Regions from separate parts of the Sphingomonas sp. P3_C6 genome, predicted to be linked through region 1. Evidence: riboswitches for the same ligand, from Rfam matches in the RefSeq annotation. Region 1 holds a riboswitch; the other holds the start of a gene.
The links. Region 1 has a riboswitch for glycine ahead of AC1DT7_RS17105 (L-serine ammonia-lyase). Riboswitches for the same ligand answer to the same signal wherever they lie in the genome.
Positions count from the first base shown of each region.

Region 1 (7,417 bases):
AGGTATCTGGCGTAACCAGAATCGCAGGTGTATCTCCCGCGGCATACACCTTGGAGAGGTTTATCCCATGAAGCGTTCGACGATCTTTCTCGCTGCCTTGCTCGCCACCACCGCCTGCACCCAGAGCGCGACCACGCCGGTCGCCGGGACTGCGATCGGCGTCGATGTGGCCGGGCTCGACAAGGCAGTAAAACCGGGAGACGATTTCGACGAATATGCCAATGGCGGCTGGCGCGCGAAGACCGAGATTCCGGCCGACCGGTCGAGCACCGGCATCTTCCTTCAGGTGTTCAACGTGGCCGAAGGGCGCAACGCACAGGTCATCGCCGAGGCAGCCAAGGCCAATGCAGCCGCCGGCACCGATCAGCGCAGGATCGCCGATTTCTATAACGCCTATCTCGACACCGCCGGCATCGAGAAGCGCGGCCTTGCGCCGATCAAGCCGGAGCTGGACGCGATCGCCGCGATCGCCGACAAGACAGCGCTGGCCAAGGCGCTCGGCGCCGATCTGCGCGCCGATGTCGATCCGCTCAACGCGACCAACTTCAAGACCGAGCATCTGTTCGGCCTGTTCGTCACCCAGGCGCTCGACAATCCCTCGCAGACGGTGCCTTATCTGCTCCAGGGCGGCATCGGCCTGCCGGAGCGCGATTATTATGTCTCGGCCAAGCCCGAGATGGCGCAGATCCGCACCGCCTATAAGGCCTATATCACGAAGATCCTCACGCTCGCCGGCCTGAGCGATCCCGCCGCGCGCGCAGACCGCGTGATGGCGCTCGAGACCAAGATCGCCACTGCCCATGCCGGCTATGTCGAAACGCAGGACGTGCACAAGGCGAACAACCCGTGGAAGCAGGCCGACTTCGCGAAAAAGGCCGCCGGCCTTGACTGGAACGCCTTCTTCTCGGGCGCCGGGCTGACGGGCCAGCAGGATTTCATCGTCTGGCATCCCGCGCCGACCGCGAAGCTCTCGGCGCTGGTCGCGAGCGAGCCGCTCCAGGCGTGGCAGGACTGGATGGCCTTCCACCACCTCAACACCGTCACCGCGGTGCTGCCCAAGGCGTTCGACGATGCGTCGTTCGACTTCTACGGCAAGACGCTCAGCGGCACGCAGCAGCCGCGGCCGCGCGACAAGCGGGCGATCGGCGCGGTGAACACCAATCTCGGCGACGCGGTGGGCCAGATCTATGTCCAGAAATTCTTCCCCGCCTCGTCGAAGACCGACATCCAGGGCATGGTGAAGAACATCCTCGGCGCCTTCGACAAGCGGGTCGAGAACCTGACCTGGATGGCCCCAGCGACCAAGGCCGAGGCACGCAAGAAGATCCAGACCATGCGTGTCGGCGTCGGCTATCCCGACACCTGGCGCAATTACGGATCGCTCGAAATCAAGGCCGACGACGCGCTCGGCAATCTCGAGCGCGCGCGCCTTGCCGAATACCAGCATCAGCTCGGCAAGATCGGCAAGGCGCCCGACAAGGGTGAGTGGTGGATGACGCCGCAGACCGTCAACGCGGTCAATTTGCCGCTGCAGAACGCACTCAACTTCCCGGCGGCGATTCTTGAAGCGCCTTTCTATGATCCCAAGGCCGACGCGGCGGCGAACTACGGGTCGATCGGCGCGGTGATCGGACATGAGATCAGCCACAGCTTCGACAATACCGGCGCCGAATTCGATTCCAGCGGCAAGCTGCGCAACTGGTGGACTCCGGCCGACTTTGCCCACTTCAAGGAGCAGAGCGCTGCGCTGGCGAAGCAATATGATGCCTATGAGCCGCTGCCCGGCCTTCACCTCAACGGCGAGCAGACGCTTGGCGAGAACATCGCCGACGTGGCCGGCCTGACCGCCGCCTATGAAGCGTATCGCGCCTCGCTCGGCGGCAAGGAGGCGCCGGTGATCGACGGACTGACCGGCGACCAGCGCTTCTTCCTCGCCTTCGCGCAGAGCTGGCGCGAAAAGACCCGCGAGAAGGCGATGCGGCAGCAGGTTGCGACCGACGGCCATTCGCCCGGCGCCTTCCGCGCGAAGACGGTGCGCAACCTCGATGCATGGTACAAGGCGTTCGACGTGCAGCCGGGCCAAAAGCTGTATCTGGAACCAAATGCGCGCGTGAAGGTCTGGTAGGAAGAAGGGTAGGGCGGATCATGCTGCTGATCGGACAATATGATTCGCCCTTCGTCCGCCGCGTCGCGGTGACGATGAAACTCTACGATCTGCCCTATCGCCATGCGCCGCTCTCGGCGTTTGGCGATGTCGAGGAGATCGCACGCTACAATCCGCTGCGCCGCGTGCCGACCCTGGTCTATGACGCCGGCATCGCCCTGACCGACAGCAGCGCGATCGTCGATGCGCTGGACGAGATGGTCGGTCCCGATCGCGCCTTCCTCACCCGGCGCGGTGATGATCGTCGCGCAATGCTCCGGACCTGCGCCTTCGCCGCCGGCGTGGCCGAGAAGGCTGTCAGCCTGGTCTATGAGCGCGCGTTTCGGGATGGGCACAAGATGTGGGTCGAGCGCTGCCGTGCGCAGGTGATCGACACGCTCGACCTGCTCGAGCGCGAGCGAGCCGCCGCAAAGACGGTCTGGCTGCTCGGTGACACGATGAGCCATGCCGACGTCCTGCTCGGCACGATGCACCGCTTCGTCAGCGAAGCGCTGTCGGACCAGTTCGTCATGGACGGCTGGGTCGCGCTCGATGAGCACGCCGCACGGTGCGAGGCGCTCCCGGAATTCGTCGCTGCCTGTCAGGCGTTCAGGCTGACCTTGCCTGATCAGGCGGCATAATAGTCCGGCTGGTCGATATCGCTCAGCAGGTCCGGGCCGGTCGGTTCCCAGCCAAGGAGAGACCGCGTGCGCTCGCTCGATGCCGGCATGTCGGCACCCGCAAAATCCGCGAACCAGCCGAAATGGTCACGGCCACGGGATTCGACCGGGACGCCGAGCCTACGGCCGATCACCCCGGCGATGTCCTTGAAGGCAACCCCTTCGTCGGCGATCGCGTGGTAGGTGGGTTCAGTGGCGCCCTGTTCGAGTGCAAGACGGTAGAGGCGTGCCGCATCGAGCCGATGCACGCCCGGCCAGCGATTGAGACCATCGCCGATATAGGCGGATACACCCGTCTCGCGCGCCAGGGCTACCAGGATCGGGATGAAGCCATGGTCGCCGACGCCATGGACCGAGGGCGCGAGCCGGACGGAGGCAGCGCGGACGCCGCGTGCCGCCAGTGCTATCGCCGCCGCTTCCGATCTGCGCGGGTAGAACGGATCGGACGGGGGCGTGTCCGCCTCGGTCGCGACCCGGCCCGGCGCGAGCAATGCGACGCCCGACGTGACGAGCAGGGGGCGCCCGGAGCCAGCCAGCTCGTCGCCCAGCGTCTCGATGGCCCGCTGATCTTGCCGCGCATTCTCGGCGAATCGGGAAAAGTCGTGATTGAAAGCGGTATGGATTACGGCATCCGCTGCCGAGGCGGCGTCGCGCAACATATCGAGGTCATCGAGCGTACCGGCCACGATGTCGGCACCGGCCGCGGCGAGCGCAGCAGCTTTCTCCGGAGAGCGGACGAGGCCGGTGACCTGATGGCCGGCCCCGACCAATTGCTCGACGACGGCCGAGCCGACCCAACCGGTGGCGCCCGTTACGAATACACGCATCTGTTCAACTCCAGTATCTCGATACGGCTCTTGTCGGCGTGCGAGGTATGCAGGTAAAGTAGGGACATTATCCTGGTATAATCATCAACAGGATGCGCGATGACCGACGACAACAACATACTTGGCACCTATCTCAGAAACCGGCGCACGAAGCTCGATCCGGCTTCATTCGGTTTCGCCGGGCGGCGGCGAACCGCCGGGTTGCGCCGGGAGGAAGTCGCACAGCGCGCCAATATCAGCCCGACCTGGTACACTTGGCTCGAACAGGGGCGCGGGGGGAAACCCTCGGCCGAGGTGCTCGACCGGATCGCAACGGCATTGACCCTGACCGAGGTCGAGCGCGAGCATCTGTTCCTGCTCGGACTCGGCCGCCCGCCCGCCGCCCAGTATCGCGGCAGCGACTCGATTACGCCGCGGCTGCAGCGGTTGCTCGACGTGCTGACCTGCAGTCCGGCCATCGTGCGGACCGCGACCTGGGATGTCGTCGCCTGGAACCGTGCGGCGGAGGTCGTCCTCACCAACTACGGCACGCTCCCGCCCGATCAGCGCAATATCCTGCGCCTGCTCTTCCGCGACGATCGCGTTCGCGCGGCGCAGCCCGAATGGGAATCGGTGGCCCGTTTCGTCGTGAACTCTTTCCGGATTGATGCTGCCCGCGCGGGTGCCGATGCCGAAGTCGCACCGCTGGTCGACGAACTCTGCCGGGAGAGCCCCGAATTCGCGGCGATGTGGCGGGACAATGACGTGCAGACGCATGGCGACGGGACGAAGCATCTCCGCCATCCAGAGGTCGGCCTGATTGCCCTGGAATATTCCGCCTTTGCGGTGGATGGCCGGCCGGACCTGAGCCTGATCGTCTATAACCCGGCCACGCCGGACGACCGCGACCTCATCCAGTCCCTGGTCGACGAACGAAAAGCTCCCGTACCGGAATCTCGCGCCGCCTGGGCATCCTGATCGGGAGCCGATTGACTTACCGCCGGTGCTCGCTCACCTATCGGCCGTCGCACGGGAGAGATCGGCTTAGGCTGGCGCCGAAGGAGCAACCGCCCCGGAAACTCTCAGGCAAAAGGACCGCGCGACACAGACACTCTGGAGAGTGGTGCCACGGCACCCGCCGACGGGATAACGATCTCAGGCGCAAGGGACAGAGGGGGCATGCAACGGCGCTCGCAGCGCCCGACTGGAGCATGCCCTTTGTGACCGTGACACCGACTCCCCCAAATCCGCGCCATCGTCCGATCAGCATCGCCGAGATGTTCACCATCGGCATCGGCCCGTCGAGCTCGCACACGGTCGGGCCGATGCGCGCCGCGGCGGATTTCGCGCGAACCATCCTCGCCTTGCCGGATCGCGCGACGAAGGTCGGTTGCAGCCTGTACGGTTCGCTGGCCCTGACCGGCATCGGGCACGGCACCGACATCGCAATCCTGCTCGGGCTGGCGGGCTGGGAACCCGAGACAGTCGATCCCGAAGCCGCAGCGGCGCTGGTCGCGGATTTCCGCGCCGACGATGCCCTGCCGCTGGGGCGCGGGGCGGGCGAGGGCGGTTATCCGGTCGAGCTGGACGGTAAAGGCGGCATCGATTTTCATCCCCAGCGCTTCGAGCCGGAACATCCCAACGCGCTCGATCTGACGGCCTGGTTCCCCGACGGCACGGTGCAGACGCTGCGTTACTACTCGATCGGCGGCGGCACGATACGGCGCGGTGGCGAGCGGCCGGAGCTTGGCAATGTCGCGGTGCGCCATCCCTTCACCTCTGGCGAAGAACTGCTGGCGGCGGCGGCGCTCGAGCGCATCTCGATCAGCGAGCTGGTGCGCCGCAACGACACTGCCTGGCGTACCCCCGCCGAGACCGATGCGCTGCTCGACGGCGTCGCCGATGCGATGCGTGCGTGTATCGATCGCGGCATGGTCAAGGACGGCATATTGCCCGGTGGCCTGAATGTCCGCCGCCGCGCCAAGGGCCTGCACGAGGCGCTGATCTCGCGCTCCGAACGCGGCGCGCCATCGCACACGATCCAGTGGGTCAGCCTATGGGCGCTTGCGGTGAACGAGGAGAATGCGGCGGGCGGCCGGGTGGTGACGGCCCCGACCAATGGTGCCGCCGGCATCATCCCCGCGGTGATCCGCTATTACGAGACCTTCGAAGGACCGGCGACGCGCGAGGGAATCCGGATCTTCCTCTCCACCGCGGCCGCGATCGGCATGCTCTACAAGACACGCGCCTCCATCTCGGCGGCCGAGATGGGGTGCCAGGGTGAGGTCGGCGTCGCCTGCTCGATGGCCGCGGCCGGCCTGGCGGCGGTGCTCGGCGCTAGCAATGCCCAGATCGAGAATGCCGCAGAGATCGGTATCGAGCATAATCTCGGGCTCACCTGCGATCCGATCGGCGGTCTCGTCCAGGTGCCCTGTATCGAGCGCAACGCGATGGGCGCGGTGAAGGCGATCAACGCCGCCTATCTCGCGCTCGACGGCGACGGCACGCACATCGTCAGTCTGGATCAGGCGATCGAGACGATGCGCCAGACCGGCGAGGACATGCGCTCCAAATACAAGGAGACCAGCCTGGGCGGTCTCGCGGTCAACGTGGTCGAATGCTGACGGGCCGGCCGGCCCGTCAATAATCCTTCGAATAGCGCAGGTTGATCGCAGTCCCGTTCGATCCGCCCGTCTGGCTCAGGATGCTCAGCGCCTTGGACAGCGCGATCTCGAGCTGGGTGGCGGTGAAGCCGCGCGTGTCGGTGACGATTTCCACATAGATGTCGTTGGAGATGTACTTGCCCGCGGCGACCGAGGTGCCACGACCGGTCGCCTCGTCGGCGCCGAGGACACGCAGTCGGTCGATGCCCGAGGCCGAGCGCAGCTTGCCGAGCGGGTTCAGCCCGCCGCCCGATCCGCGCAGCGAGTTGAGCGCTGACGCGAGCTGGATCGCCTGCATCGGCGACAGCTCGGTGATCGAATTGCCGAACAGGATGCGCGACAGCAGTTCGTCCTGCGGCAGATTCGGCGAGGAGCTGAAGCTGATCTGCGGGTTCTGCGCCCGGCCGGCGATGTTGATGGTGATCGCGGTGCCCGACAGGGTGGCGGTCGCCTTCATCGACAGCGACGGGTTGGTCACCGGGCCGCCCTCGAAGCGGATCACGCTGTCCTGGTCGAGATCGAAACGCTTGCCGGCAAAGCTGTAGGTGCCGCGGACCAGATCGACGTCCCCGACCACCTCAGGCGTGGCTGAGGTGCCGCCGATCCGCAGGTCGGCGCGCCATTCGCTCTCCAGGCCCATGCCGGTTACGAACAGGCGGTTGTCCGCGCGGATACGCAGGTCGAGCTTGAACAGGCTCGGTACGCCGGCCGCCGCCTCCGCAGCATCCTTCGCCGCCTGGGCACGGCTGGTGCCCTTGCGGCGCACACCCTGAAGCTCCGCCACTTCGGCGGCACCCTGGCGGATGATCTCATAGCGGACCTCGGGAAGGTTCAACGTGCCCGAGACAAGGCCTCCATTGGCCTTGCTGTTGGTGACGGCGATCTCGCCGGAGACGGTCGCGCCGAGCGCATCGCTGCGCGCGAGCTGTGCGTTGGCCAGGGTCGCGCGGATATCGATCGGGAAGCCCGCGTCCGATCCGAACCCGACACTGCCTCTCGCTGAAACGGTGCCCTTGCCGGCACGCCCGGTGAATTCGGCGATCTCTAACCGATCGTTGGTGAAGCGTCCGGTCAGCTTGATCGCGTTGATCCGCGTGCCATAGGTCTCGTTGTCATAGGCGAGCG
Region 1 is NZ_JBFUHB010000019.1:78,082-85,498, reverse strand. Features, by position in the region: gene AC1DT7_RS17125 (M13 family metallopeptidase) at 68-2,125, shown strand; gene AC1DT7_RS17120 (glutathione S-transferase family protein) at 2,146-2,784, shown strand; gene AC1DT7_RS17115 (SDR family oxidoreductase) at 2,772-3,650, opposite strand; gene AC1DT7_RS17110 (helix-turn-helix transcriptional regulator) at 3,750-4,607, shown strand; glycine riboswitch at 4,650-4,737, shown strand; glycine riboswitch at 4,739-4,805, shown strand; gene AC1DT7_RS17105 (L-serine ammonia-lyase) at 4,841-6,253, shown strand; gene AC1DT7_RS17100 (translocation/assembly module TamB domain-containing protein) at 6,270-7,417, opposite strand, start outside.

Region 2 (7,417 bases), on a different contig from region 1:
CGAGATCATGGCCGTAGAGCGGCAGACCCGCCTCGAGCCGCAGCGAATCGCGCGCGCCCAGTCCGATCGGCCTGACCTCTGCTTCGCCCGTCAGCGCCTCGGCAAGCGCCTCGGCGATCTCGCCCGGCACCGAGATTTCGAACCCGTCCTCACCGGTATAACCCGACCGGCTGATCCACAGAGGCGTACCGTTCCATTCGAACCCGCCGGCGGTCATGAACACCAGGGCCTCGACGCCCGGCACCAGCCGCGACAGCACGTCGACCGCCTTGGGGCCCTGGAGCGCGAGCAATGCCTGCTCGTCCATGATGTTGATCGTGATGTCGTCGGGCAGATGATCGAGAAAGTAAGAGATATCGTCATATTTGGTCGCGCCGTTCACGACCATGTAGATGCCGTCCTCACGGCGCGTGACCATCAGATCGTCGAGGATGCCGCCATTCTCCGCCAGCAGCAGCGAATAGCGCATCTTCGCGGTGCCGAGCCCCTTGATGTCGCCCGGCAGCAGCGCCTCGAGCGCGGCGTCGGCGCCTTCGCCGGTGAAGAGCAGCTGGCCCATATGGCTGACATCGAACAAGCCGGCGGACTCGCGGGTCCACAGATGCTCGGCCATGATGCCTTCATATTGTACCGGCATGTGATAGCCGGCGAACTCGACCATCCGGCCGCCACGCGCACGGTGCCACGCATCGAGCGGCAGGGTCTGGATTTCGATTTCGGGGCCTTCGGTGTCGCTCAATGCCGGTCTCCGTCGCAAGGTGTCACGGCGTTACGCAGCGCAGGATACGCCGAGTTTCGCCGCCCCCTCTGTCACGGGAACCTGAGAGCTTTGACCGCCCGCTGATGCAGGCCGGCTTACCCCTTCGGTGGGCCGCGCGAACGTCGCTCCAGCCGCTTTCCAGAGTGTCGATAGCCCGCGCGGTCCGGTGTGCCTGAGAGATTCCGGGGCGGTTGCTCCTTCGGCGCCCTGGATCGGGGATTCAATGCCAAGCTGTTGCTTTGACAAAGGTCCCGCGTCCGGGGTCTCTCCCGCGCGTGCCCATGAAGGTTGCCCCTCATCGACATTTCCGGTGTGGCGCGGCGCGGCAGGCGAGTCAATCGGGCTTGGCTGCTTTTACCTCACCCCATCAATTTGAGGGCACGGTCCCGCCAGCCGACATAGAGCGACTCCATGCCGGCAAGCTCGGCAAGCGCCGCGGGATCGCTTCGATGGTCGCCCGCGATCAGCAGGCCGAACACGCGCCGGACGGTCCAGTCGGGCAAGGGGCGCGCGACCATCGACAGGGTCTCGCCGGGTTCGGCCGTGCCTTCCTCGATCACGCGGTAATACCAGCCGCTGCGCCGTTCCTTGACCATCAGCGCCGGAAGCGCCGGCCAGTGCAGCCGCTCGCCCTGCTTCCAGCAGGGCTGCCGACCCTGACTTATCTCGACCAGTGCGCTGCCGAGGCGAAAACGATCACCGATACAGACCTGGCCCTCCATCAGCCCCAGGGTGGCGACATTCTCGCCGAACGCCCCCGGCCCGGCGAGCACCGGGTCGCTCGGCCTTTCCTCGCCCCACCGTGCATAATGGTCGTTCGGATAGTGATGCAGCGCCTTGTCCGGTCCGCCATGCACGGTCAGGTCGACCTGCTCGTCGCCCTCCAGCCCGAGGAATCCGATCTTTACCGGCCCCGAAACGGGAGACTTGGCAATGGCGCTGTTTTCACCACGCCCGAGATACCGTGCCCTGCCCGCAAGCAGGGCGAAGGCCCGAACGCCGGTCACCGCGTCGCGTTATACTTCAGCTGATCGTCGGTCAGCTGGAAACCGACAAGCGCTTCGAAGGTCGCACGCATCACCGCCTGGCGAATCTCGGGGCGGCTCAACGGGTCGACGGCAGCGTCGGTGCCGCCCGCCTTGCGCTTCTCGGTCAGCTTCTTGCGGACATCGTCGGACAGCGTGGCGGCGGCGCGGGCAATGGTGGTGGTCGCCTGACCGCTCGTGGTGGCGCGATCCTGCCCTGCGTTGAAATGCACCGAGACATGGCCGACGCGCTTGGCGATCACGGCGGTGCCGCCACGCACGACGGTGATGAAATAAGGCAGGTTCACGTCCCGCGCCGAATCGGTGCGGGTACGGCGCGCCTGGATGTCGAAGGTGACGGTGGTGATGATGTCGTCGGTCGCATCGGCACAGGTGGATCTGACATTGGTCATCACCGCGGCGACGTCGATCGCCGTCGCGGCGGTGCTCGCGGGAGGATCGAACAGCGTGATGTCGCCGGTCGCGGCAGGAACGCCGACATTGGGGCAAGCGGAACGGATAGCCGTGATGCCGCCCGTCTCGTCGATGTCGCCGGTGGTGGAGCAGCCGCCTGCCAGCAGCATCAATATGGCGGGAACGGCAAATTTCCGGGCTGTCACGGGCACACGCACCTTATCACATAGGAAGGGGCCTCGCGCTCGCGCGCACCGGCCCCGGAACGGCGGGCACCATAGGAACCGGCTTTCGCGCACGCAAGCAATCGCGTAGAGCGCTCCCCAATGACCGATCCCAAGAAGCCGCCGCTCGAACTGCTCATTGCCGCTCCCCGCGGCTTCTGTGCGGGTGTCGACCGTGCGATCCAGATCGTCGAGCTGGCGATCGAGAAATATGGCGCCCCGGTCTATGTCCGGCACGAGATCGTCCACAACAAATATGTCGTGGACGCCCTGCGTGAAAAGGGCGCGATCTTCGTCGAGGAACTGGAAGAGGTGCCGGACGGCGTGCCGGTGGTATTTTCCGCCCATGGCGTGCCCAAGGCGGTGCCGGCCAAGGCAGCGCAGCGCGGCCTTTCCTATCTCGATGCGACCTGCCCGCTCGTCTCCAAGGTCCATCGCCAGGCCGAACGCCTGGTAGCGGCCGGCCGCCACATCGTCTTTATCGGCCATGAAGGGCATCCCGAAGTGATCGGCACCTTCGGCCAGGTTCCGGAAGGATCCATGTCGCTGGTCGAGACCGTCGCCGACGTGGAGGCCATGCAGCCGGTCGATCCGGACAATCTGGCCTTCCTGACCCAGACGACCCTGTCTGTCGATGATACCGCCGCCATCGTGGAGGCGCTTCAGCAACGCTTCCCGGCGATCCAGGCGCCGCGCGGCGAGGATATCTGCTACGCAACCTCCAACCGTCAGGCCGCCGTCAAGAAGATCGCCAACGCCTGCGATGCGATGCTGGTGATCGGCGCGCCCAACTCCTCGAACTCGGTCCGGCTGGTCGAAGTCGCCGAGCGCGAGGGCACCCGCGCCCAGCTGGTGCAGCGCGCGAGCGACCTGAATTTCGATTTTCTGGACGGGGTTCGGACGCTCGGCATCACCGCTGGTGCCTCCGCGCCCGAGATATTGGTGCGCGAACTCGTCACGCGACTGTCCGAGCGTTTCGAGGTCAGCGAATATGAGGTCGAGACGACCCGCGAGACCATCTCCTTCAAGCTGCCCCGCGGCCTCGAAGTCGCGGCCTGACCTCATGGCCGTCTATACTCAGGTTTCGGCGGAGGCGCTGAGCGCCTTCCTCGCGCGCTTCGACCATGGCGAGCTCGTATCGGCCAAGGGCATCGCCGAGGGCGTCGAGAACAGCAATTACCTCGTCGATACGACGAAGGGCCGCTTCATCCTGACGCTCTACGAGAAGCGCGTCGATCTCGACGATCTTCCCTTCTTCTTCGCCATGATCGATCATCTCGGCAAGCATGAGCTGCCGGTTCCCCGCGCTCTGCCGGACCGCGACGGCACCGTGATCCATGAGATCGAGGGCCGCCCCGCCTGCCTGATCGAGTTCCTGACGGGCGTTTCGTTATCGCATCCCACCAGAACGCAGGCCTTCGCGACCGGCTCGGCGATGGGACGGATGCACGAGGCGCTGGCCGATTTCACGCTTACCCGCCCGAATTCGATGGGCGTCGATACGTGGCGACCGTTGTTCGAACGCTGTGGCCGCGATCTCGATGGCATTGCGCAAGGCCTCTACGACGATGTCGGCTTCGCGCTCGACTCCGTTCTCGCAAATTGGCCGGCCCATCTTCCGATCGGGGCGATCCATGCCGATCTCTTCCCCGACAATGTCTTGATGCGCGGCGATGTCGTGACCGGGCTGATCGATTTCTACTTCGCCTGCACCGATATTCGCGCCTACGACCTTGCCGTCATGCATACGGCCTGGTCCTTCGACGCGACGGGAGGCAAAGCCGATTGGGCGGTCGGACGGGCGCTGATCGACGGCTACACCCAGTCGATCGAGCTTCGGCCGGACGAACGCGCCGAATTGTCGACTCTGGCCAGGGGCGCCTGTATCCGTTTCCTGCTCTCCCGTGCCTGGGACTGGCTGAATACGCCGGCCGATGCACTGGTCACGCGCAAGGACCCGCTCGCCTATCTCCGCCGCCTGAGGGCCTATGAGGCGCAGGGTGAGACGCTGTTCGCATGACTGAATCGTCCTCCGAGCTCACAAAGGTCGAGATCGCCACCGACGGGGCCTGCAAAGGCAATCCGGGGCCCGGCGGCTGGGGCGCGATCATCCGTGCCGGCACGCGCGAGCGGGAGCTTTCCGGCGGCGAGAAGCTCACCACAAACAACCGGATGGAACTCACCGCGGCGATCGAGGGGCTCAACGCGCTCAAGCGGCCCTGCCATGTCGTCCTGTCGACCGACAGCCGTTACGTGATGGACGGCCTGACCAAATGGATCAAAGGCTGGCAGAAAAATGGCTGGAAGACAGCCGCGAAGCAGCCGGTCAAGAATGCCGACCTTTGGCAGGCGCTGCTCGCCGCCGCCAAGCCTCACCGCATCGAATGGTTATGGGTCAAGGGCCATGCCGGCCATCCCGACAATGAGCGGGCCGACAAGCTGGCCAGCGACGCGGCTGTCGCCGCTGGCCGAGCCTAGAGCGGATCGTCAATCCTCGACGGGTGCCTCGGGGCCATTCTTCTTGATCGAATCGATCGCGTTCTGCGCGCTGGCCTTGCTCGAATAGCCTTCGGTCCAGAACATGATTTCGCTGTTGTACTTGAACTTGGCGACGTACTCGCCCGCCTTGTTCTGCTCGATCACGAACTTATGTGCCATATCGTTCCTCCACCTTGGGCTGATGCAGGTTAGCTTTGGGCGAACCGTTACGCCAGCGTTCGGAATCGGCCGGGCGCATATGGCGCCGGATCGATCGCAGCGGCGATCGGATCGGGTTCCCGGCCCAGCAGCAGCCCGGCGGCAAGCGCGGCCCCGGCAGGCGCGGTCTGGATGCCGAAACCGCCCTGCCCCGCGCACCAGAAGAATCCCGGCACCTGCGGGTCGAACCCGTAGATCGGCAGCCTGTCCGGCGCGAAGCTCCTGAGCCCTGCCCAGCGCCGCTCGACCGCATCGACCTTCCAGTCGACGACATGCTGGAACCGGTCGATGGCAATGGCGATGTCGATCTCTTCCGGCTGGACGTCACACGGATCGACCGGTGTCTCGTCATGCGGACTGAGCCATAGTCGCCCGCCCGTCTCCGGCTTGAAATAGAAGTTGCCGGATATGTCGGAAACGAGCGGCAGCCCCTGCGGCACCGCAGGGTCCGTGCGCAACTGGGTCATGGTGCGGCGATAGGGTTGAATACCGGCCGGCGCGGCGCCGGCGAGCCGCGCCACGGGATCTGCCCAGGCGCCGGCCGCATCGACAAGCACGGTCGCGGCGAAATCACCGGCGACGGTTGCGATCCGCCATTGTCCGCCTTGCCGCGCCGCGGCTCGCAGCGGCGCGTTGACGATCATCTCGGCACCGGCGCGGCGTGCCCGCGCGATACTATCGGCATGGAGTGCGGCGACGTCGATATAGGCGCTGCTCGCTTCCATCACGCCAAGGGTCCATTCGTCGCGCAAGCCCGGCACGATCGCCGCCGGATCGACCCGCTCTAACGCGACCTGAGTGCCATCGAACTCGGCGAGGAATGCATCGATCAGCGCCGAATCCGAAGCGCGGCCGATATGGAGCGAACCCAGCGGCGCCAGAAAGCCGCCAGCCTGAAGAACCGGACCGGATGCGCTGGTCAGCGGCTGAACCCCCGGGCCGCCATAGCTTTCCGACCAGAAGGCGGCCGACCGGCCGGTGGCGTGATAACCTGGCGCGCTTTCTCCCTCGATCAGCAACACCGATGCATGGGGAGCGACCGCGGCGGCCAGACTGGCGCCTGCGATCCCGGCCCCGACAATCGCCACATCGTATCGCTTCATGATCGTGCCCGCTGCCTCAGCGTTGCGCGCGCGCGGCGAGGAAGATGTCGATCTCGCCGATCGCGCGGTTGCGCACGCTGTCTACCTCGCGCAGCACCTCATGCGCCGATTCCTGCCCGAAACGCACCACCCGCACATCGGGCATCTTCGCCGCGACCTGAAGCGCCGCCTTGGCACTGACCAGCTTGTCCGCCTCCGCCACGATCATCAGCACGGGCACCGTCATCGTCTTGAGACGCGGATCGTCGCGCAGTCGGCGGGTCGATTCGAACGCCTTGATCACCCATTTCCAGCTCGGTGGGCCGAGTAGCAGTTCCGGCTTGCTCGATTGCCAGTAGATCTCATCCTCATAGCGGGCGGGATCGTGAGTTAGCAGCGCCTGGCGCGTCGCGGTCGTCGCCGGGCGTTCGTTGACCTTCCAGGCAGGCCGCGCGGAATTGCCGACCCCACCGAGGAATTTGGCCAGCCGCTCCCCCACTCCCGCGCCGAGCGGGCTGTGCAGGCCCAGCATGGGGGCAATCAGCACCGCTGCGGCCGGTCGGGCCACACCCTCGGTCAGCGCACGCAGGACGAGGTGACCGCCCATCGAATGGCCCATCGCCACCTGGGGCTCTGCGGCCTCGACCGACCATGTCGACCAGAACGCTGCGAAATCGTCGATATAGGTGTCGAAGGTCTCGACATGCCCGACATGCTGGTCGGGCGATAACCGCCCCGACCCGCCCTGCCCGCGCCAGTCGACCGCGGTGATCGACCAGCCCTGACCATGCCAGTGCGCGAATGCTTCCAGATATTTCTCGAAAATGTCGCCCCGGCCGCCCTGGAACAGGATGCTGCCGCGCGGCGATCCTTCAGCGGGCCAGTCGAAACGGCGCAGCTTCCAGCCATCGGGCGCGGTCCAGAGCGAAATCCGAGCGGTGGCCGGAATCGCGCGACGATAGAGCTGCGGGGAAACCATGGGATGCTGGTTACTTTTTAGAAAGCCATGTCGTCTAGGTAAATTGCCCATGAGTGGGGGATTACCGAACGCTTTACTACTTGGCGCGCTGGCGCTGCTCCTTGTCTCGGCGGGGATCCAGGATGCGCGCACCCGCGAGATCGCCGACTGGAAGAACATCGCCATCGCTGCAATCGCCCCCTTGTGGTGGTTGACGAACGGCTGGGCCGTCTGGCCCGACATCGCGATCCTGGTCG
Region 2 is NZ_JBFUHB010000004.1:204,077-211,493, reverse strand. Features, by position in the region: gene gcvT (glycine cleavage system aminomethyltransferase GcvT) at 1-739, opposite strand, end outside; glycine riboswitch at 910-1,042, opposite strand; gene AC1DT7_RS07350 (MOSC domain-containing protein) at 1,120-1,767, opposite strand; gene AC1DT7_RS07345 (hypothetical protein) at 1,764-2,369, opposite strand; gene ispH (4-hydroxy-3-methylbut-2-enyl diphosphate reductase) at 2,526-3,482, shown strand; gene thrB (homoserine kinase) at 3,487-4,443, shown strand; gene rnhA (ribonuclease HI) at 4,440-4,901, shown strand; gene AC1DT7_RS07325 (YegP family protein) at 4,911-5,081, opposite strand; gene AC1DT7_RS07320 (NAD(P)/FAD-dependent oxidoreductase) at 5,129-6,223, opposite strand; gene AC1DT7_RS07315 (alpha/beta fold hydrolase) at 6,240-7,181, opposite strand; gene AC1DT7_RS07310 (A24 family peptidase) at 7,231-7,417, shown strand, end outside.
Region 2: another riboswitch for glycine. It lies ahead of gcvT (glycine cleavage system aminomethyltransferase GcvT); the one in region 1 lies ahead of AC1DT7_RS17105 (L-serine ammonia-lyase).